DNA from 2 places in the Streptomyces sp. NPDC034049 genome. Region 2 is predicted to be linked to the other one. Evidence: riboswitches for the same ligand, from Rfam matches in the RefSeq annotation. Region 2 holds a riboswitch; the other holds the start of a gene.
What was found. A riboswitch is a leader RNA that binds a small molecule or an ion and turns the genes downstream of it on or off. The one in region 2 is predicted to bind glycine.

Region 1 (11,595 bases), on a different contig from region 2:
CGCCGAGCGCGTTCGCCGCGAACTCCGTGATGCCGACCGTCGAGACGCCGTCCTCGGCGACCGACAGCCACTCGTGCTCCTTGCTGTAGCGCAGCTGCTGGGGGTTGCTCATGGCCTGAATTCTCCTGTACGCGAGGGAGTGGTGATGAATGGGGGACTGCTGAAACCGCTGTTGAGCAGCGCGAATGTGCCCAGTGTCACGCTCGGGGCGGGCGACCTCGCGCCCAGTGTCTACTTCTGCCGCTTGTAGAACGGCAGCGCCACGACCTCGTACGGCTCGTGGCTGCCCCGGATGTCCACGGCGACCCCGGGGGTCCCCGGCGCGGCGTACATGGCGTCGACGTAGGCCATCGCGATCGGCCGGCCCAGCGTGGGAGAGGGGGCGCCGGAGGTGACCTCGCCGACCACCTTGCCCTCGGCGACCACGGGGTACCCGGCGCGGGGGACACGGCGGCCCTCGGCGATCAGGCCGACGAGGACGGGCGGCTCGTGGTGGGCGTTCTCGGCGGCCTCGCGCAGGGCCCCGCGGCCAACGAAGTCGCCCTTGTCGTACTTCACCACCCGCCCGAGGCCCGCGTCGTAGGGGGTCAGCGCCGTGGAGAGCTCGTGCCCGTACAGCGGCATGCCCGCCTCCAGACGGAGGGTGTCCCGGCAGGACAGTCCGCAGGGCACCAGGCCGACGCCCTCGCCCGCCTTGGTCAGCGCCTGCCACAGCTCGACCGCGTGCTCCGGCTTCACGAACAGCTCGAAGCCGTCCTCGCCGGTGTACCCGGTGCGGGCGATCAGTGCGGGAACCCCGGCGACCGTGCCCGGCAGCCCCGCGTAGTACTTCAGGCCGTCGAGGTCGGCGTCGGTGAGGGAGCCCAGGATCCCGGGCGACTCGGGGCCCTGCACGGCCAGCAGCGCGTAGGCGTCCCGGTCGTCGCGCACCTCGGCGTCGAATCCGGCGGACCGCTCCACCAGCGCGTCCAGCACCACCTGGGCGTTGGAGGCGTTGGCGACGACCAGGTACTCGGTGTCCGCGAGCCGGTAGACGATCAGGTCGTCGAGGATGCCGCCGTCCTCGCGGCAGATCATGGTGTAGCGGGCACGGCCGGGCTTCACGCCGCCGAGGTCGCCGACGAGTGCGTGGTCCAGCAGCGCGGCGGCCTGCGGGCCGGTGACGGTGATCTCGCCCATGTGGGAGAGGTCGAAGAGGCCGGCCCTCGTGCGGACGGCGATGTGCTCGTCCCGCTCGGAGCCGTAGCGCAGGGGCATGTCCCAGCCCGCGAAGTCGGTCATCGTCGCGCCGAGCGAGCGATGCAGGGCATCGAGCGCGGTACGGCGCGGTCCGGTGGTGGGGCTGCTGCTCATCGGTTTCTGCTCCCAGGGAATGACAGATGACAGGTGAGGAAAGTCCTCCCCATCTGTCATCGGAACCTGAGAGGTTCACCACGACCGTACGTACCGGTGGTCGTGACTTGCACCGTGGGTGGAGCCGCCCCCGTGGAAGAGGAGGTGCGGCCCGCTTTTCAGATGTGCCTCGCCCACGCGGTATCTGGGCCTGAGAGATTCAAGGGAGGGACTTGCTCCTTCGGCGCCCCAGCGATCCACTGCTGGGAGCTCTCCCGCGCGGGTTCAAGCGGCCGGTATGCAGTTGGCGGCCACATCATTGCACGCATCGACGCGGGGCGGCAGGGGGACCTTTCACAGGTGGGGGTCGCCCGAGCACAGACAGACACAGCGGTCCGTAGCACTCTTGTGGCCATATGAGGACTGAACCAGGAGGGATCGGGCATTACCTTTTCTTTACGGTCTGTGGGGATGGGATCTCCATACCCCTGGGGAGGACGATCACGGTGAACAGGACCACGGCGTACGCGACGACGTCGGGCATCGCGATGCCCAAGCAGCCCGTCGCACCGGTCGGCGCGGCGTGCGGCCCGTTCCCGAGGGCGGTCGTCCGCGACCTCCGGGCGCGTTCCGGGCGCAGTCCCCACGAGCTCTCCTTCGGGCCGGACGACCTGGTGGTGGTCACCGGGTTGCCCGGCAGCGGCAAGTCGACCCTGATGCGGCGGGCCGTCCCCGGCGTCCGCATCGACTCCCAGGACACCCGCGACCGCTTCGACGCCCGCTTCGCCCGGCAGCTGCCGTACGCCGTCTACCGGCCCTTCGTGCGCCTCGCGCACTACGCCGCGCTGCGACGCGCCCTCCGCTCGGGGGAGGGCGTCGTCGTGCACGACTGCGGGGCGCAGGCGTGGGTGCGCAACTGGCTCGCGCGCGAGGCGCGCCGCCGTGGCGGCACGCTGCACCTGCTGCTGCTCGACGTCACCCCCGGTGAGGCCCGGCACGGACAGCGCGAGCGGGGACGGGGCGTCTCCCGGTACGCCTTCGCACGGCACCGGGGGGCCATGACCCGGCTGCTGCGGGCCGTGGAGGAGGGGCGGCTGCCCCAGGGGTGCGGGGCCGCGGTGCTCATCGACCGGGACGCCGCCGACGTCCTGAAGCGGATCGACTTCCCGCGCTCCTGAAGGGCGCGCCCGCACCCCGAAGCAATTAAGGTGCAGGGACAACAGCATCACGGAGCAAAGCGGTAGGCAGCAGATGGACTTCCCGGCGGACTTTCCGGCACAGGCGTATCCCCATGGGCACGGCGGATGGCCCGGCAACGAGCTGGAGGAGGTGCTGTCCGCCTCGCTCGGTGTGCCCCAGGCCGGGGCACGGATCGTGGAGGTGCTGGCCCGCAGCTTCGTCTGGGTGCCGCTGCCGGAGGGCGGCGGCCCGCAGAGCGGTCAGCTCGACCTGCCGACGATGGAGTTCGACGGGCAGGCGTACGTGCCGGTCTTCAGCTCCGAGGAGCAGTTCCGCCAGGTCGTCGGCAACCACATGTCGTACACGATCGCCCCGGCCGTCGAGTTCGCGCGGGGCCTGCCCCCGCAGATCGGGCTCGCCCTCAACCCCGACGGCGTCGTGGGCATCCCGCTGCCGCCGCCCGCCGTGGCCGAGCTGTGCCGGGCCGGGCGGACCCCGCTGGACGGATCGGCGAGCGGCGCCCGCGTCCGTCTCCACGAACCGGACTGGCAGGACGACCCGGTGGACTTCCTGGCCGCGGCCTCCGCCGAGTTCGCCGGAACCGGAGTCGTCCTCTCCGCCCGCCGCTGCCTCGCCACCATCGAGACCGCCGACCCCGTCATGTTCATCGGGGTCGAACTGGCCTCCTGGGAGGCCGACCGCTCCCTCCCCCTCGCCGCCCTCGGCCGGGCCCTCACCAAGGCACCCGTCCCCTGGCCGGTCAACATGGTCTTCCTGGACGTGGCCCAGGACCCGGTCGGCGACTGGCTCCGCGAAAAGGTACGGCCCTTCTACCAACAGGGGTACTGACCGGCGCCCCGTCAGGGGCGCGGGCTGTGTCCATAAGCGGGTCCGCCGCGTGGGCGCGATCAACCACACACGACCCGTAGTCCGCAGATCACCGCACCCCCCGAGTCCTGACCGGCTCAACCAGCGCACCACCTAAGCTGTCTCCTATAACCAGGGTCCAACACGAAGGACGGCCAACGTGAGCGGCAGCATCGCCACCGGGCAGGTCGAGCACATGCTGCGGCAGGTGACGCCCGGGCGTTACGACGCCTACGAGGCGCTGCTGCGTGCCCTCGCCACCCCGTCCTCCGGCCAGATCTGGATGCTGCTCTGGCACGGCCAGGCCGGCTCCCCGGACGCCCAGTACGGGAACATGGAGGTCGACGGGTTCAACTACGCCCCGTGCGTGACCTCCGCCCAGGAGCTCTCCGCCAGTGGCTGGAACCGCAGTTACGAGGTGGTCGACGGCCTCGACGTGGCCCGCACCCTCTACCCCGACCACTACGGCCTCTGGCTCAACCCGCACGCGCCGGGCGGCGGCGTCGGCGTCCCCTGGCTCGACCTGCGCCGTATCGCCACCGGCCTGGAGCGGCAGCCCGCGGGCCCGCTCAGGCTCTCCGAGCCGGCCATCGAGATCCCGCAGTTCTACGCCCTGCTGACGCAGAACGCCCACCGCACGCCCGCCGTGCGCTCCCTGCGCCGCGCCTGGGTGCAGCCCGCGCTTGGCGCGCCGTACCTCGCCATCGGCCTCGACGTGTACGACACCTCGCCGCCGGCCGTCGACTCGGTGCGGGCGATGATGCAGCAGTCCATCGGCGCGGTCCCCGACGGTCTGCCCGTCTCCACCGTCGCCATGTCCGACGAGTACGACCCGGTCGCCATGTGGCTGCGCGCGGGCGCCCGCCCCTTCTACGACCGCGAGGCCCACGCGGCGCCCGCCCAGGCACCGGCGGCGGGCGGATACGGCTACCCGAGCGGGTACTGAGCCGGGTGAGCGTGGTTTCCACCGCTCAACAGAGCGTGACGTCCGCATAGCGGAACCCTGCTGGCCACATCACGGTTGCGCATACATTCGCCGCCAAGTCTGGTGCCTGATCGCGCGACCGTTGAAGACTCCCCCAGAGCAGTGGGGGGATCCGGCGAACACGCTGTTCATGCGGTGAAGTTCGGTGCCGTACCTCCCTCTCGTACCCAGCAGTAGTCACAGAGCAAGAGAGCAGTAGTGGTGACGGACCGCACCGCAGACCCGGGCGGCCGCCAGGCACAGTCGGCAACCACCGGCACGGGCAAGCACGAGGGACGATGACCGCACCCATTGAGACGACCGGATCGCAGGCCGAGGCACAGCCCGAGGCCGTGCTGGTAGGCGTCGAGGCCAAGAAGATCGAGGGCCGTTCACTCGGCCAGATCGCCTGGACCCGCTTCAAGCGCGACAGGGTGGCGGTCGCCGGCGGCATCATCGTCGTCCTGCTGATCCTGATCGCGGCCCTCTCCCGGCCGCTCCAGGCGCTGCTGGGGCTCGACCCCAACGCGTTCAACCAGGACCTGATCGACCCCAACACCTCCCTGCCCAAGGGTGACTTCGGCGGGATGAGCTGGGACCACCCGCTCGGTGTCGAGCCGAAGTTCGGCCGCGACATCCTCGCCCGCATCCTGGAGGGCTCCTGGGTCTCCCTGGTGGTGGCCTTCGGCGCGACGCTGCTGTCGAACGCCATCGGCGTGGTGCTCGGACTGGTCGCCGGCTACTACGGCGGCCGGGTCGACACGGTGGTGAGCCGGCTGATGGACACCTTCCTCGCGTTCCCGCTGCTGCTGTTCGCCATCGCCATCTCGGCGACGCTCCAGGGCGGCGCCTTCGGCCTCGAAGGACTGCCGCTGCACATCTCGGTGCTGATCTTCGTCATCGGCTTCTTCAACTGGCCGTACATGGGACGCATCGTGCGCGGTCAGACCCTGGCGCTGCGCGAGCGGGAGTTCATCGACGCCTCGCGCGGCATGGGAGCGGGCGGCCCGTACGTCCTGTTCAAGGAGCTGCTGCCCAACCTCGTCGCGCCGATCATCGTCTACTCCACCCTGCTCATCCCGACCAACATCATCTTCGAGGCGTCGCTCAGCTTCCTCGGGGTCGGGATCCAGCCGCCGCAGGCCTCCTGGGGCGGCATGCTCAACCAGGCGGTCGACTTCTTCGAGGTCGACCCGCAGTACATGATCGTTCCCGGCCTCGCGATCTTCATCACGGTGCTGGCCTTCAACCTCCTCGGTGACGGCCTCCGGGACGCCCTCGACCCCCGCAGCCGCTGACGTCTGCGGACGTCGTCCCACACAACTGTCCAACTACGAAGGGGAAACCGACCATCATGCGAAGGTCAGCAATGGCCGCTGTCGCGGTTGTGAGCAGCGCCGGCCTGCTCCTGTCCGCCTGCAGCAAGGCGGAAGACGGTACGGACACCCCCAAGGGCGCCGGCGCCAACGCCGCGACCAAGGGTGTCGTCAACGAGTCCACCCACAAGGGCGGCACGGTCACGTACGCCAGCTCCGACGCACCGGAGTCGCTCGACCCGGGCAACATGTACTACGCGTACGGCTTCAACTTCAGCCGCCTCTACGCGCGTCCGCTGATGACGTTCAAGCCCGGCCCGGGCGAGAAGGGCAACGAGCTGGTCCCGGACCTCGCCGAGAGCGCGGGCACGCCCAGCGACGGCGGCAAGACCTGGACGTACAAGATCCGCCAGGGCGTCAAGTTCGAGGACGGCACCCCGGTCACGTCCAAGGACGTCAAGTACGCCGTGGAGCGCTCGAACTTCGCGCGTGACGTGCTCTCGCTGGGCCCGAACTACTTCCAGCAGATGCTGAACGACCCCAAGAAGTACAAGGGTCCCTACGCGGACAAGAGCGACAAGGGCATCTCCTCCATAGAGACGCCGGACGATCACACGATCGTCTTCAAGCTGAACAAGGCGTTCTCGGAGTTCGACTACCTGGCGAGCATGCCGCAGACGGCCCCGGTGCCGAAGGCCAAGGACACCGGCGTCGACTACACCAAGAAGGTCGTCTCCACCGGCTCGTACAAGTTCCAGAAGTACGACGAGGGCAAGCAGATCGTCCTGGTCCGCAACCCCGAGTGGGACGCCAAGACGGACCCGCTGCGCAAGCAGTACCCGGACAAGATCGTGGTGAACCTGAAGGTCAACAAGGCCACCATCGACAAGGACGTCATGTCCGGCGACACCATGATCGACATCCAGGGCACCGGTGTCGACGCCCAGACCCAGGCCCAGGTCCTCAAGGACGCGGACCAGAAGGCCAACACGGACAACGCGTCCGGCGGCCGTCTCGTCTACACGGCGATCAACACCAAGGTCGCGCCGTTCGACAACGTCGACTGCCGCAAGGCCGTCGAGTACGCGATCGACAAGGTCGCCGTGCAGACCGCCATGGGTGGCCCGATCCGCGGTGACATCGCCTCCACGGTGCTGCCCCCGGACGTCACGGGCTACGAGAAGGCCGACGCGTACGCCACCCCGGACAGCAAGGGTGACGTCGCCAAGGCCAAGGAGAGCCTGAAGGCCTGCGGCAAGGAGGGCGGCTTCAAGACCTCCATCTCCGCCCGCACCGACCGTCAGGGCGAGGTCGACGCGGCCACCGCGGTCGTCGAGGCGCTGAAGAAGGTCGGCATCCAGGCCGACATCAAGCAGTACCCGTCGGGCAAGTACTTCTCCGACTACGCGGGTGTGCCGGCGTTCAACAAGAAGAACGACATCGGCCTGATCATGATGCAGTGGGGTTCCGACTGGCCCACCGGCTACGGCTTCCTGCAGCAGATCGTGCACGGCAAGGCCATCGGTCAGTCCGGCAACACCAACCTGTCCGAGCTGAACGACCCCGCGATCAACAAGCTGCTCGACGACGCGATCGGCAACACCGACGAGGCCGCCCGCACCGCCGCGTACACCGAGGTCGACAAGAAGGTCATGGAGCAGGCCGCCATCGTGCCCCTGACCTACTTCAAGGTCCTGCTGTACCGCTCGCCGTACGCCACCAACCTGGTGTCGTCCTCGGCCTTCAGCGGTCAGTACGACTACCTCAACATCGGTACCACGGAAAAGAAGTAGCCCCGGAAGGCAGGTGAAGGCATTGGCGCCCGCGGGTGAGCACACCCGCGGGCGCCGGCGCCGGTCCTCGTGATCTCGTACATCATCCGCCGGACGATCGCGGCGGTGATCCTGCTGCTCGTCGTCACCGCGGTCACCTTCGGCATCTTCTTCATTCTGCCGAAGCTCGCCGGGCAGACAGTCGACCAGCTGGCACAGCAGTACATCGGCAAGAACCCCTCGCCCGAGGACATCGCGGCGGTCAAGCGGAACCTGGGTCTGGACCAGCCGGTCTACGAGCAGTACTGGAACTTCCTCAAGGGGATCGTCTCCGGTGCCACGTACGACCTCGGACCCACCACGGTCCGCTGCGACGCGCCCTGCTTCGGCTACTCCTTCAAGGACCATCTGGAGGTCTGGCCGCAGCTCACCAGCCGGCTCCCCGTGACGATCTCGCTCGCGTCCGGTGCCGCGGTGCTGTGGCTGCTGGGCGGTATCGCGGCCGGTGTCATCTCGGCCCTCAAGCCCGGGTCGATCTTCGACAGGGCCGCGATGGGCGTGGCGCTCGCCGGCGTCTCCCTGCCCATGTTCTTCACCGGTCAGCTCGCCCTGCTGCTGTTCAGCTACCAGCTGGAGATCTTCGGCAGGACCTATGTCCCCTTCACCGAGAACCCCTCGCAGTGGGCCAACACCCTCTTCCTGCCGTGGTGTTCGCTGGCACTCCTCTATTCGGCCATCTACGCCCGGCTCACCCGCTCGGGCATGCTGGAGACGATGAACGAGGACTACATCCGCACCGCGCGGGCCAAGGGCCTGCACGAGCGCAAGGTGGTCGTCAAGCACGGCCTGCGCGCCGCGCTGACCCCGCTGGTGACGGTCTTCGGCATGGACCTCGGCCTGCTCCTCGGCGGCGCCCTGATCACCGAGACCGTGTTCTCCCTGCACGGCATCGGTGAGTACGCGGTCCAGTCGATCAGCGCCAACGACCTGCCCCCGATCCTCGGGGTGACCCTGCTCGCGGCGTTCTTCGTCGTCTTCATGAACCTTGTGGTGGACCTGCTGTACGCCACGATCGACCCGCGGGTGAGGCTCTCGTGACCGAACTGTCCAAGACCGGGGCCGCCGTCGGCGAGCCCGCACGCGCGGGGGACGCCCCCGAGGCGTTCCTCGAAGTGCGCGACCTCAAGGTGCACTTCCCCACCGACGACGGCGTGGTCAAGTCCGTCGACGGTCTCTCCTTCCAGCTGGAGAAGGGCAAGACCCTCGGCATCGTGGGCGAGTCCGGCTCCGGCAAGTCGGTCACCTCGCTGGCGATCATGGGCCTGCACCGGCTCGGCGCCCGCGGCAAGAACGTCCGGATGTCCGGCGAGATCTGGCTCGACGGCAAGGAACTCGTCGGGGCGAGCCCCGACGAGGTGCGCCGGCTGCGCGGCCGCGACATGGCGATGATCTTCCAGGACCCGCTGTCCGCGATGCACCCGTACTACAAGGTCGGCAGCCAGATCGTCGAGGCGTACCGGGTCCACCACGACGTCAGCAAGAAGGTCGCCCGCAAGCGCGCGATCGAACTTCTCGACCGCGTCGGCATCCCGGAGCCCCACAAGCGGGTCGACGGCTACCCGCACGAGTTCTCCGGCGGTATGCGCCAGCGCGCCATGATCGCCATGGCCCTGGTCAACAACCCCGAACTGCTGATCGCCGACGAGCCCACGACCGCGCTCGACGTGACCGTGCAGGCACAGATCCTGGACCTGATCCGGGACCTGCAGAAGGAGTTCGGCTCCGCGGTCATCATCATCACGCACGACCTCGGCGTGGTCGCCGAGATCGCCGACGACATCCTCGTGATGTACGGCGGGCGCTGTGTGGAGCGCGGCCCGGTCGACGACATCTTCCACCAGCCGCAGCACCCCTACACCTGGGGCCTGCTCGGCTCGATGCCGCGCATCGACCGCGCCCAGACCGACCGGCTCATCCCGGTCAAGGGCCAGCCGCCGAGCCTCATCAACGTCCCCTCGGGCTGCGCCTTCAACCCGCGCTGCCCCTACGCGGACGTCCCCAAGGACAACATCACCCGCACCGAGCGCCCCGAGCTGCGCGAGGTCGGCGGCCGGCACTTCACCGCCTGCCACCTGTCGCAGGAGGACCGTACGCGGATCTGGACCGAAGAGATTGCGCCGAAGCTGTGAGCGAGACTGAGACCCGGGCCGCCGTGCCGGCCCCGCGCGCCGACGCCGACGAGAAACCGCTGCTCAGGGTCGAGGGCCTGGTCAAGCACTTCCCCATCAAGAAGGGCCTGCTCCAGCGGCAGGTCGGGGCGGTCAAGGCCGTCGACGGCATCGACTTCGAGGTCCGCCGCGGCGAGACCCTCGGTGTCGTGGGCGAGTCCGGCTGCGGCAAGTCGACCATGGGCCGGCTCATCACCCGCCTCCTCGAACCCTCCGGTGGGAAGGTCGAGTTCGACGGTACGGACATCACGCACCTGAAGACCGCCGGGATGCGCCCGCTGCGCCGCGACATCCAGATGATCTTCCAGGACCCGTACGGTTCGCTGAACCCCCGGCACACCATCGGCACCATCGTCTCGGCGCCCTTCAAGCTCCAGGGCGTGGAGCCCGAGGGCGGGGTGAAGAAGGAGGTCCAGCGCCTCCTGGAGCTGGTGGGCCTGAGCCCCGAGCACTACAACCGCTACCCGCACGAATTCTCCGGCGGCCAGCGCCAGCGCATCGGCATCGCCCGCGCGCTCGCCCTCAAGCCCCGGATGGTCGTCGCGGACGAGCCGGTCTCCGCGCTCGACGTGTCCATCCAGGCCCAGGTCGTCAACCTGATGGACGACCTCCAGGACGAGCTCGGTCTGACGTACGTGATCATCGCGCACGACCTCTCCGTCGTCCGCCATGTCTCCGACCGCATCGCGGTGATGTACCTCGGCAAGATCGTCGAACTCGCCGACCGGGACTCGCTGTACGCGGCGCCGATGCACCCGTACACCAAGGCGCTGCTGTCGGCCGTGCCGATCCCGGACCCGTCGCGCCGGGGCGCCAAGAGCGAGCGCATCCTGCTCAAGGGCGATGTGCCCTCGCCGATCGCGCCGCCGAGCGGCTGCCGCTTCCACACCCGCTGCTGGAAGGCCACCCAGGTCTGCAAGACCACCGAGCCGCCGCTCGCCGAGCTGAAGCCGGGCCAGCGGGTCGCCTGCCACCACCCGGAGAACTTCGAGGACCAGCAGCCGCAGGACGTCGTCCTGCTCACGGCCGCGAAGGAGGCGGGCGAGCTGGTACCGGACACGGTGAAGAAGCCGGAGGAGCCGGAGGTGCCTGAGGCCCCTGCGGCGCCGGAGGCCCCCGAGAAGCCCGAAGCGCCCGTAGCGCCCAAGGAGCCCGAGGGCCCCGAGAAGCCCGGGAAAGACTGACGTCAGACGGTGTGCGCCTTGCATTGCAAGGCGCACGCTTGTTTGCAGGGCAGAATGTACGGGTGTCCCCCTACCCGCTCGACCTGATCGGCATCTTCGTCTTCGCCATCTCCGGCGCGCTCCTGGCCGTCCGCAAGAACTTCGACATCTTCGGCATCGCCGTCCTCGCCGAGGTCACCGCGCTCGGCGGCGGGCTGTTCCGGGACCTGGTCATCGGTGCCGTACCGCCGGCCGCCTTCACCGACCTCGGCTACTTCCTCACCCCGCTGCTCGCCGCCCTCCTCGTCTTCTTCCTCCATCCGCACGTGGAGCGCATCCAGGCCGGGGTGAACGTCTTCGACGCCGCCGGCCTCGGCCTCTTCTGCGTCGCGGGCACGACCAAGGCGTACGACTACGGGCTCGGCCTGACCGCCTCCGCCACTCTCGGCCTCGCCACAGCGGTCGGCGGCGGTGTGCTGCGTGACGTCCTCGCCAACGAGGTGCCCTCGCTGCTGCGCTGGGACCGCGACCTGTACGCCGTGCCCGCGATGGTCGGCGCCGGGCTGGTCGTGCTCTGCATCAGCCAGGACGCCCTGACCCCCGTCACCTCGGCCCTCGCCGCGGTCACCGCCTTCGTCCTGCGACTGCTGGCGATGCGCTGCCACTGGCGGGCGCCGCGCGCGTGGAACAGGCGGTCCGCGGCCGTCGAGGAGGCGTGAGAGCGGACCCCAGGCATAAAGCTACCGCTTAGTAATGACCTGTTGTACGGTTCAT
Region 2 (11,595 bases):
CTCCGCCGACTCCGCCTGCCCCTGCACCCACGCCTCCAGTTGTCCGGCCCCGCCGAGGGTCCATCATCACCCGCGGCGGTCCGTGACATTCCGGCGGCGTCCCCCACAGCGCCCCGCCCGGACGGGAGGGAGGCGCCGCGGAGGCGGCGCTCAGCCCAGCGGCACCGGCTCCGGCAGTCCGACCGGCCAGCTGTGGACCGGCTCCCCGGAGTGCATCAGCTCGCCGTAGCGCCGTGTCGTGGCGGCCAGCGCCGCGTCCCGGCCGAGCCCCTTGGCCAGAGCCCGATGGAACGTTTCGACCTGCCAGGACGCCCCGTTGGCCCGGCGCCGGCAGCGCTCCTCGATCACACCGAGGTAGAAGTCCCGGTCGACCGGCTCGACCCCCCACGCGTCCAGCCCCGCCTCGGCGAGCGGCAACAGTTCGTCCCGGACGAGGTTGACCGCGTCCACCGGTCCCACCCCGCCGTAACGGCCGCGCGGCCACTGGAGCCGCGCGTCGATGCCGTGCCGGCAGGCCTCGTCGAAGTTGGCGGCGGCCGCCTCGAAGGGCAGCCGCGTCCACACGGGCCGCGACTCCTCGGCGAGGGCGCGTACGACGCCGTAGTAGAACGCGGCGTTGGCGATCACGTCCGTGATGGTCGGGCCGGCGGGCAGCACCCGGTTCTCGACGCGCAGGTGCGGAACCCCGTCGGCGATGCCGTAGACCGGCCGGTTCCAGCGGTAGATCGTGCCGTTGTGCAGCGTGAGTTCGGCGAGTGAGGGCACGCCGCCCGCGTCGAGGACGGCCATCGGGTCCTCCTCGTCGCAGATGGGCAGCAGGGCCGGGAAGAAGCGCAGGTTCTCCTCGAAGAGGTCGAACGCCGAGGAGATCCACCGCTCCCCGAACCAGGTGCGCGGCCGCACTCCCTGCGCCTGCAGCTCGGGCGGCCGGGTGTCGGTTGACTGCTGGAACAGCGGCGGGCGCGACTCGCGCCACAGCTCGTGCCCGAACAGGAACGGCGAGTTGGCGCCGATGGCGACCTGCGCGGCGGCGACCGCCTGGGCGGCGTTCCACACGTCGGCGAACCGGCCCGGGGTGACCTGGAGGTGCAACTGCACGGAGGTGCAGGCGGCTTCGGGCGCGATCGACTTCGAGGTGCAGACGAGCCGCTCCACCCCGTCGATGTCGAGGGTGAAGTCCTCGCCCCGGGCAGCGACGATCTGATCGTTCAGCAGGGTGTAGCGGTCGCCCGCGGAGAGGTTGGAGGAGACCAGGTCGTCGCGGTCCAGCGTGGGCAGAATGCCGATCATCACGATCCCCGCGCCGACTTCGATGGCCTTGCGGTCGGCGTACGCGAGGGAGGTACGCAGTTCCTCGGAAAGCTGGTCGAATACCCGGCCGCCCAGCCGATGTGGAGCAATGTTGACTTCCAGATTGAACATGGCGAGTTCTGTTTGGAAATCTTTGCTCGCAATCCGCTCCAGCACTTGCGCATTCATCATCCGGGGCAGCCCGTCGCCGTCGACGAGGTTCAGCTCGATCTCCACACCCATCAGGTTCTTGGGGCGATCGAACCGCTTCTCCTCCAGCAGTCGCGCCAGCCCCGCCAGGCACTGCCTCAACTTGTCGCGGTACTGCTGGCGATCGGAGAGGCCGAACGGCCCCGCTACGACCTTCTCTCCCATCTAGGGGTCCCTCCTTGGATGGGCAGGCCGACGAACGGCCACTGCTGTCTCGGGTCCACGCATGATGATGCCCCGGTGGAGCCGCTGATAACGTCCCCGGCGCGACCTGCGCACGCTAGGCTGAACACGGTCACCTCTGACACTATTCACTCGGCGTGCTTCTGGCACATTCAGCGGGCAAGAAAGAGCATGCGCTTTCTACCGGTTCCGCTTTCGTGAAAAGCGCCGACGAGAACCGGCCGTCCGCTACGTGCCGGTAATCCGAGGTCACCGGTGCACCCCCATGGAAAAGCGGGGTGATGAGCAGGCTCCGGAGACCGGATACCGCCTTGCTCTTCATATTCGGAACGGCTAGACGAAACCTCGTGTGAACACGTGTCGTATAAACTCCGCAAACGAGGCTGAGAGTCGGCACTCGCGGTCCTCGGTCCTGCCGTCAGACCACACGCGGCGGACCCACCCACGCACCCGGACCCCGGGCACCCGTCTCTCCGATCCCTGAGAGCTGACAGCGCCGTCCGCCCCCGCCCTCGCGCCATCGTGCCTGTCGAACTGAGAGGCGACCCACCATGCCGTTGCATGTCCCCCCGGCTCCCGCGCCCGCCCTGCGCACCGTCCTCATGGCACTCGGTTCCCCCACCGCCGTCCACGAGGCGCGAACACCTTCCCTGAAGAACGCCTCGGGCCCCGCCACCCCCGAACTGCCACTGCCCGTCCACGTGCTCGACCGGATCACCCCGGAGGGCACGGGCACCGCCCGGCTCGCCGGATGGCGGTTCCTGATCCGCTGCGGCGACCGCGCCGTGGCCGCCGCCGAGACCCGCCTGACCCCGGACGGCTGGGCGTTCTCGCACTTCTTCGAGGGCCCGTACATTGCCTCCACCGAGCTCGCCCTGCGCCAGGCCGAGGTCATGCAGCAGCCCTACCAGCCACGCCTGCTGTCGGTGCCCGAGCTGTACATGCTCACGCTCTGGCTGCACGCCGACCCCACGGCCGACGGCGCCACCGGCCACCCGGCACCCAACGACCTGCTGGTGCCGCTGGCACCTGCTCCACCCGGTATCGCCGCCCACCGCCCGCACCGGGTCGCCGATCTCCTCCCGGTGCTGACCACCCGGCTGACGCCCGCACCCCTGCTGGGATCACCCGCCTGAACCAGGGCCGCCCCCGCAGCCGCGTACCGCTCGCGCCCCGCCGCCGATTTCCCGGTGGCGGGGCGCTTGTCCTGCCCTCTTCCCACCCTCGGAAATGCGCGCTCTTTCGGGCGGCAATACGCTCGTACGAGCTATTCACGCGCCTTCCCTACCATCGGACTAGCCCCATCCGACCATGCCGAACCACCCGAAGGGACAGTGCGGCGCGGATGAACCGTTCGCGCAAGGGATGCGTCATCAACCTGTGAAGAAGCCGTGCTGCGAAATGCCTGCGGATTGACGCCCGTGGGGCAACACTGGGACCGGACCGATTTATCACAACGGGGGGCGGCCATGAACGAGGCTTCAAGCCGCGGGTCGGACAAATCAACCAACTCAGACCACACGACAAACCGAAAGATCCCCACAACCATGTGTCAGCACCAGCCACTGTGCCCGACTGCCGAATCCGCCGACCGGGAAGGCGCCCGACTCGTGGCGCACCACCCGGAGCAGGGATGGAGCCTGCTCTGCAACGGCGTTCTGCTCTTCGAGGACACCGGTGAGCTCCTGCCGGACGGCCAGATCATCGCGCCGCACCGCCCGAACGGCAGCGTGGTGACAGCCGCCTGAGCCGCACGGACGTGCGCACAGGGTGGGCGTCCCCGCACAGGACGTCCGCCCGGACAGAAGAAGGGGCCGGCCGGAGAGCGCACTCTCCGAACCGGCCCCGACGCGTGTCCGCGCCCGACTACTCTGCGTAGGCGTCCAGCGGCGGGCAGGAGCAGACCAGGTTCCGGTCGCCGAAGGCCTGGTCGATCCGGCGCACCGGCGGCCAGTACTTGTCGGCGGGCGAGACCCCGGCCGGGAAGACCGCTTCCTCACGGGTGTAGGCGTGCTCCCACGCCCCGCCGAGCGCGGCCGCGGTGTGCGGCGCGTTGCGCAGCGGGTTGTCGTCCGCCGACCACTCGCCCGAGGCGACCTTCTCGATCTCCGCGCGGATCGCGATCATCGCGTCGCAGAACCGGTCCAGCTCACCGAGGTCCTCCGACTCTGTCGGCTCGATCATCAGCGTCCCGGCCACCGGGAACGACATCGTCGGCGCGTGGAAGCCGTAGTCGATCAGCCGCTTGGCGATGTCGTCGACGCTCACCCCGGTCGCCTTGGCCAGCGGCCGCAGGTCCACGATGCACTCGTGCGCCACGAGCCCGCCCGGGCCGGTGTAGAGCACCGGGTAGTGCGGCTCCAGTCGCTTGGCGATGTAGTTGGCGCTGAGCACCGCGACCTGGGTGGCCCGCTTGAGCCCCTCCCCGCCCATGAGCCGGACGTACGCCCACGAGATCGGCAGGATGCCCGCCGAGCCCCACGGCGCCGCCGAGATCGGGCCCACGCCCGTCTCCGGCCCGGCCGCGGGCTGCAACGGGTGGTTCGGCAGATACGGCGCCAGGTGCTCGCGCACGGCCACCGGCCCGACGCCCGGTCCACCGCCGCCGTGCGGGATGCAGAACGTCTTGTGCAGGTTCAGGTGCGAGACGTCGCCGCCGAAGTGCCCCGGCTTGGCGAGCCCCACCAGCGCGTTGAGGTTGGCGCCGTCGACGTAGACCTGACCACCGGCGTCGTGCACCTGCGCGCAGATGTCGGCCACGTGCTCCTCGAACACACCGTGCGTCGACGGGTAGGTGATCATCAGCACGGACAGCTCGTCGCTGTACTGCTCGATCTTCGCCCGGAGGTCCTCGACGTCGATCTCGCCGTCCTCGGCGGTCTTCACGACGACGACCTTCATGCCGGCCATGACGGCGCTCGCCGCGTTGGTGCCGTGCGCGGAGGACGGGATGAGGCACACGGTCCGCTGCGCGTCACCGTTGGCCCGGTGGTACGCGCGGACGGCCAGCAGACCGGCCAGCTCGCCCTGCGAGCCCGCGTTCGGCTGCAGCGACACCTTGTCGTACCCGGTGGCCTCCGCCAGTCGCTCCTCCAGCTCACGGATGAGCGTGAGGTACCCCTGCGCCTGCCCGGCGGGCGCGAACGGGTGCAGCTGCCCGAACTCGGGCCAGGTCACCGGCTCCATCTCGGTGGTCGCGTTGAGCTTCATCGTGCAGGAGCCCAGCGGGATCATGCCCCGGTCCAGCGCGTAGTCCCGGTCGGCGAGCCGGCGCAGGTAGCGCAGCATCGCGGTCTCGGAGCGGTACTCGTGGAACACGGGGTGCGTCAGGTAGTCGTCCGACCGCAGCAGCGCCTCGGGCAGCGTGTCCGCGGCCTCGGCGTCGAGGGCCTCGACGTCCCCCTCCACGCCGAACGCGGTCCACACGGCACCGAGCTGCGCCCGGGTCGTGGTCTCGTCGCAGGAGATCGACACCAGGTCCGCGTCCACGAGGTGCAGGTTCACGCCATGTTCCCGCGCGGCCGCCACGACCTCACCGGCGCGCCCCGGCACCCGCACGGTGAGCGTGTCGAAGTACGCGCCGTGCACGACCTCGATCCCACCGGCCGCGAGCCCCGCGGCGAGCACGGTGGCGTACCTGTGCGTACGCCGGGCGATGGTCCGCAGCCCCTCCGGCCCGTGGTACACGGCGTACATGCCGGCCATCACGGCGAGCAGCACCTGAGCCGTACAGATGTTGCTCGTCGCCTTCTCGCGGCGGATGTGCTGCTCCCGCGTCTGCAGGGCGAGCCGGTACGCCTTGTGTCCGTCCGCGTCCACGGAGACGCCCACGAGCCGCCCGGGCAGGCTGCGCGCGAACTTCTCCTGCACGGCCATGTAGCCCGCGTGCGGTCCGCCGAAGCCCATCGGCACACCGAACCGCTGGGTGGTCCCCACCGCGATGTCGGCACCCAGCTCGCCGGGCGGGACGAGCAGCGTGAGAGCGAGCAGGTCGGCGGCGACGGTGACGAGCGCGCCGAGCTCGTGCGCCTGTTCGATGACCGGCTTCAGATCGCGTACGACACCGGAGGCGCCCGGGTACTGCAGCAGCACCCCGTTGATCTCCCGCTCGGCGATGTCGGCCGGGATCCCCTCGCTCAGGTCCGCGACGACGACCTCGACCCCGGTCGGTTCGGCCCGGGTCTCGATCACGGCGACGGTCTGCGGCAGCGTGTCCGCGTCGACGAGGAAGAGGCCCTTCTTGTTCTTCCCCATCCGCCGGGACAGCGCCATCGCCTCGGCGGCGGCGGTTCCCTCGTCGAGCAGCGAGGCCCCGGAGGTGGGCAGCCCGGTGAGGTCGGCGACGACCGTCTGGAAATTGAGCAGCGCCTCCAGCCGCCCCTGGGAGATCTCGGGCTGATACGGCGTGTAGGCGGTGTACCAGGCCGGGTTCTCCATGACGTTCCGCAGGATGACGGGCGGCGTGAAGGTCCCGTAGTACCCGAGCCCGATCATGGACCCCAGCACCTGGTTGCGGTCGGCCAGCGTCCGCAGCTCGGCGAGCACCTCGGCCTCGGTGCGTGCGCCCGGCAGCTCCAGCGCCTCGGCGTTCTTGATCACGTCCGGTACCGCGGCGGCCGTCAGCTCGTCGAGCGAGCCGTATCCGACGTGCGCGAGCATCTTGGCCCGGGCCTCGGCGTCCGGGCCGATGTGGCGCCGCTCGAACGGGATTCCCTGTTCGAGCTCGGAGAGCGGAATGCGATGGGCGGTCATTACGGAGGCCTCCTGGTCTGACACGACCTTCGAGGGGCACCACGGCACGGGTGCCCGGACGGCCTCCCCCTCTGTCATCTCAACCTGAGAGCTTCACCGGTCCTGGTTCGGACCGGTTTTCACCGTCGGTGAGAGCGGAAGCCGTGACACCCGCTCTGCTTTCCAGAGTGACCTCGTCCGTGCGGTACGTGAGCCTGAGAGATTCCGGGGAGGATTTGCTCCTTCGGCGCCTCCGGATGGTGTCCGGAGGACTCTCCCGCACGGGGTCGACAGCCGCTGCCAGCGTATCAGCGCGGTCAACGCACAGGTCTTCGAGTGGCCGCCTCCCCCGATGTGCCTTTTCGTAGTGGTGAGACACGATTCGCCACCGTTGTGCGACCACATGGAGGGCCCGTGCAGAGCGACATCGATCCGCGCCATCTGATCGGCCGCAAGGCGTTCGACCGCAGGGGCAGCAAGATCGGCACCGTGGACGAGATCTACCTCGACGACGCCACCGGCACACCCGAGTGGGCCGCGATACGCATGGGCTTCTTCGGCCGCGACGCCTTCGTCCCCCTGGAACCCAGCGAACTGGTCGAAGGCACCCTCCGCGTCCCCTTCGAACGCGCCCTCATCAAGGACGCCCCCGACTTCGGCGTGGGCCGCCACCTCTCCCCCGAACAGGAACTCCAGCTCTACCACCACTACGGCCTGGACGCGGCCCCGCCCCCACCCCTGGACCACGACTTCGGCAACGTGACAGGCAAGGAAGAACCCTGACACCACCGGACCCCACTCGCAGCCTCTCTTGAACACCCTGAGCCCCCATCTGCCCTCCCCCGGACCGGCGCTCCCGCTGAAGGCCGAGCCCGAAGACCACCTGCCTCACCAACAGGCCACCATTCACGGCCCTCTGCTCCACAGCCCCCCTTGTTCGCGGCCCCCTTGTTCGCGGCCCTCTTCTGCACGGCCCTGTCGTCGGCCGCCCTGCTGTTCGCGACACTCTTTGTGCACATCCCCTTCCCCCACCTGGCCCCTCTCCCGATCCCGCCGCCCCCTCACCCTCGCCGCGAGGCCGCCCAGCCACAGCCCCGCAGCCCCGCAGCCCGGCAGCACCGACCCGCGTCAGCCCTGCGTCACCCCACCCCGCACCAACGGCAACGGCTCCGCCGCCTCCAGCTCCGGATCGTCGGTCCGGAACGTCCGCACACGCCCGGGCCCCACGTCATCCGGCGTCTCGAACCGCACCGTCACCCGCCCGAGCCCGCTCCCCTGAACCCACCCGTGCCCGAACTCGGCGTGCCGCACGTCGTGCCCGGCCCGCCACTGCCGCTCCCCACCCGCACGCTCCTCGACCACCGGCGCCTCCACAGCGCCTCCGGCCTCGTCCTCGACAAGATCCACCGCACCGGCCGCCTGGGCGAACAGGTCCTCCTGCGTGTAGTCGGCGAGCCCACTTACGCCCACCCCCAGCAACCGCACTCCACCCGTCGTGTCCACGGTCTCCAGCAACCGCCCCGCGGCCTCCCGCACCACCGCCGGGTCGTCCGTGGGCCCCCGCAACGTCTCGGACCGGGTCAGCGTCGAGAAGTCGTACCGCCGTACCTTCAGCACGATCGTCCGCCCCGACAGCCCGGCCCCCCGCAACCTCCGCACACAGCGGTCCGCGAGCCGCTGAACCTCCAGCCGAACCCGCACCCGGTCATGGATGTCGACGTCGTACGTGTCCTCCACCGACACCGATTTCGTGTCCCGCTCGGCCACGACCGCGCGGTCGTCCCGCGCCAGCGCCATCGCGTACAGCCCGTGCCCGTGCGCCTTGCCCAGCAGCCGTACGATCTCGTCCTCCCCGGCCTCCGCGATCTCCTCGACGGTGGTGATCCCGGCCCGCCGCAGATGGTCCCCGGTCGCCGGCCCCACCCCCGGCAGGATCCGCACCGACATCGGCCCCAGCAGTGCCCGCTCGGTCCCGGGCTCGATCAGCACCAGCCCGTCCGGCTTGGCCTGCTCGGAGGCGATCTTCGCGAGCATCTTCGAGGCCGCGAGCCCGACCGAGCCGGTCAGCCCGGTCACCGCCCGGATGTCCGCCCGCAACCGCGCACCCACCAGCCGCGCGGACTCCTCGTCCCACGCGGCGTCCCCGGCCTCCAGGTCCACGAACGCCTCGTCCAGGCTCAACGGCTCCACCAGCGGGGACAGGTCCCGCAACAGCCCCATGACCTGGTCGCTGATCGCCCGGTAAAACGTGAAGCGCGGGGTGAGGTACGCGGCGTTCGGCGCGAGCCGCCGCGCCTGCGCCATCGGCATCGCCGAGTGCACTCCGAACACCCGAGCCTCGTACGAGGCGGTCGCGACCACCCCACGGGGCCCCAGCCCACCCACGACAACGGCTTTCCCGCGCAGACTCGGCTTGGACGCCTGCTCCGCCGAGGCGTAGAAGGCATCCATGTCGAGATGCAGGATCGTGGGCGCGGTTCTCACATCTCCGATGCTGCCCTACGCCACTGACAATGCCGGGTGCCCGTCCACCACGGCGGGCACGGAGCGGCGCGGACCCTTCAGACCGCCCGGTTCCGTCGCCGCGCGAGCTCGTCCGACGGGTTGGGGCCGACCAGTGTCTCCCCGGTGTCCACCCGCTCCCCGTGCAACTGGGAGAGAGCGCTTTCCACGTCACGCCAAACGACCCCGACGGCGATCCCGAAGACCCCCTGGCCGCCCTGGAGCAGGGCATGGACCTCGTCGGGCGAGGTGCACTCGTAGACCGTGGCCCCGTCGCTCATCAGCGTCATCCGCTCCAGATCGCTGAAGCCCCGCTCCCTGAGGTGCTGGACCGCGGTGCGGATGTTCTGCAGCGAGACCCCCGTGTCGAGGAACCGTTTCACGATCTTGAGGACGACGACGTCCCGGAAGCTGTAGAGGCGCTGCGTCCCCGAGCCCTGGGCGGAGCGCACACTCGGCTCCACGAGGCCGGTACGGGCCCAGTAGTCCAGCTGCCGATAGGTGATCCCGGCGGCGGCGCACGCGGTGGGACCGCGGTAGCCGACGTTCTCATGCGGTTCGGACGCCGCCTCCGCGCTGTCCTGCACCACCGCGGGACGCTGCGGGACATGACCGGCCGCGCTGCCGTGAAGCGGGTACGGGCCACTGTCCCCCAGCCTGCGTCCGGGGGCACCCCCAGCCGTACCGTCGCCGCTGCTTCTCACGCCGACCTCCGTCCTTGACCTGCCTCATCGACGGTAGGCAGCCACCCGGGGTGCGTCAACGACCACCGCACTCGCCACGCCGAGTGATAATCACCCTGAGAGTGGTTTCCCGTGCCCTTCCGCGGGGAAAGGCTAGCCGAATGCCCTCCGGCGAAGCCGCCCGACGGCGCACCGGCCCCCGGCACGTGCGGAGCCCCGCTCGGACATCCTCACCGCGGTCACGAACCGTCCCCCACCAGGCATCGGCGACCGGCGGTGTCAGGACTCCACGGCCCCGCACCACCGCCCACCGGCTCACTGGCTCACTGGCTGTTCGTACCGAAGTCCTCGGGCGAGATCTGGTCGAGGAACTCGCGGAACTTCTCCACCTCGTCCTCCTGTTCGTCCGGGATCGCGATGCCCGCGTCGTCGAGCACCCCGTCACTGCCGAAGATCGGCGTACCCGTACGCAGCGCCAGCGCTATGGCGTCGGAAGGCCGCGCACTCACCTCGACCCCACTGGCGAACACCAGCTCCGCGTAGAAGACGCCCTCACGCAGGTCGGTGATGCGCACTTCCGTGAGCTCCTGGCCGACGGCCTCCAGCACGTCCTTGAACAGGTCGTGGGTCAGCGGCCGCGCGGGCGCCATGCCCTGCTGGGCGAAAGCGATCGCCGTCGCCTCCCCCGGCCCGATCCAGATGGGGAGGTAACGGTCGCCTCCCACTTCGCGCAGGAGCACGATCGGTTGGTTGGAGGGCATTTCGACCCGGACACCTACGACATCGAGCTCGTTCACACAGCAACCCTAGGCCGTGCTCGGGATGTTTGGGTAGTCGGGCACAGATCGGCCGACCGATCCGCCACAGGCGAACACCGGGCCTCAGCGCAGTCGTACGCCCAGAGCGCTCTGCACCAGCGCGGCGTGCAGCTTCACCGTGAGCCCCGCCAGCTCCCTCGTCCGGTCCTCCGCATGCGCCCTGGTCTGCGGATTACGGTGCAGCCGCAGGGGCGCCACGACCTGGTCCACGAGCCCCGCCTCACGGTCCGCGGCGGCCCGCATCATCCTCAGATGCCGGGGCTCGATACCGAACCGCCCCAGTTCGACCACAAGCGTGGCGACAGTGAGTACCTCCGCGTCGTACGAGCCGTCCGGCAGCGCGGCCACCAGCCCGTACGACTCCCACTCCGCCAGCTGCTCCTCGTCGATCCCCGCACCGGCCATGAGCTCACCGCGCCCGATCCGGGCCGCCGTCGGCTCCTCGGGCTCCCCGAAGAGCCCGCTGAGACGCTCTCCGTCGCCGACGTCACGCTGCCGCCCCACGGACGGCAGCCGTACGTCCTCGCCGCGCTCCAGGGCCTCCAGATGCTCACGGATCACCTTGAGCGGCAGATAGTGATCCCGCTGCATCCTGAGCACGTGTCCCAGGCGCTCGACGTCCTCGGCACTGAACTTGCGATACCCCGAAGGGGTCCGCTGCGGCTCGATGAGCCCCTCCGACTCCAGGAAACGGATCTTGGAGATGGTTACCTCGGGGAACTCCTCGCGCAGCGCGTTCAGCACCGTACCGATGCTCATCAGGCCACTGTCCGCGGCGGCGGTGCCGTGGTCGGCACCACCGCTCGTTGTTCGAAGCATGGACCTTCCCTGGGGTCCCCCCGGACCCGGTCCGGGGGGGGGTCAGTAGCCCCGCTGGCTCGCGTAGAAGACCAGCCGGTACTTGCCGATCTGCACCTCGTCGCCGTTGTGCAGGGCGACCTGGTCGATCCGCTCACGGTTGACGTACGTGCCGTTCAGGCTGCCGACGTCGGCGACCGTGAACGAGCCGTCCTGGCCCCGGCGGAACTCCACGTGGCGACGCGACACGGTCACGTCGTCGAGGAAGATGTCGCTCTGCGGGTGACGGCCCGCCGTGGTCAGGTCGCCGTCCAGCAGGAAGCGGCTGCCCGCGTTCGGACCGCGACGCACGACGAGGAGGGCCGAGCCGAGCGGCAGCG

Region 1: linked by a shared signal. The riboswitch ahead of gcvT (glycine cleavage system aminomethyltransferase GcvT) and the one ahead of gcvP (aminomethyl-transferring glycine dehydrogenase) in region 2 are both predicted to bind glycine.

The regions. Positions count from the first base shown of each region.
Region 1 covers NZ_JBVISJ010000011.1:286,305-297,899, reverse strand. Annotated here, with positions in the region: gene gcvH (glycine cleavage system protein GcvH) at 1-112, opposite strand, end outside; gene gcvT (glycine cleavage system aminomethyltransferase GcvT) at 232-1,353, opposite strand; glycine riboswitch at 1,522-1,620, opposite strand; gene ACZ52C_RS29550 (AAA family ATPase) at 1,833-2,510, shown strand; gene ACZ52C_RS29545 (enhanced serine sensitivity protein SseB) at 2,584-3,360, shown strand; gene ACZ52C_RS29540 (enhanced serine sensitivity protein SseB C-terminal domain-containing protein) at 3,575-4,324, shown strand; gene ACZ52C_RS29535 (ABC transporter permease) at 4,642-5,640, shown strand; gene ACZ52C_RS29530 (ABC transporter substrate-binding protein) at 5,697-7,451, shown strand; gene ACZ52C_RS29525 (ABC transporter permease) at 7,521-8,528, shown strand; gene ACZ52C_RS29520 (ABC transporter ATP-binding protein) at 8,525-9,619, shown strand; gene ACZ52C_RS29515 (ABC transporter ATP-binding protein) at 9,616-10,842, shown strand; gene ACZ52C_RS29510 (trimeric intracellular cation channel family protein) at 10,905-11,540, shown strand.
Region 2 covers NZ_JBVISJ010000010.1:311,640-323,234, forward strand. Annotated here, with positions in the region: gene ACZ52C_RS28195 (CPBP family intramembrane glutamic endopeptidase) at 1-27, opposite strand, end outside; gene ACZ52C_RS28200 (glutamate-cysteine ligase family protein) at 151-1,665, opposite strand; gene ACZ52C_RS28205 (hypothetical protein) at 2,235-2,819, shown strand; gene ACZ52C_RS28210 (DUF5999 family protein) at 3,231-3,431, shown strand; gene gcvP (aminomethyl-transferring glycine dehydrogenase) at 3,550-6,435, opposite strand; glycine riboswitch at 6,608-6,704, opposite strand; gene ACZ52C_RS28220 (PRC-barrel domain-containing protein) at 6,829-7,197, shown strand; gene ACZ52C_RS28225 (DNA polymerase IV) at 7,543-8,898, opposite strand; gene ACZ52C_RS28230 (MerR family transcriptional regulator) at 8,976-9,503, opposite strand; gene ACZ52C_RS28235 (bifunctional nuclease family protein) at 9,923-10,396, opposite strand; gene ftsR (transcriptional regulator FtsR) at 10,481-11,236, opposite strand; gene ACZ52C_RS28245 (FHA domain-containing protein) at 11,279-11,595, opposite strand, start outside.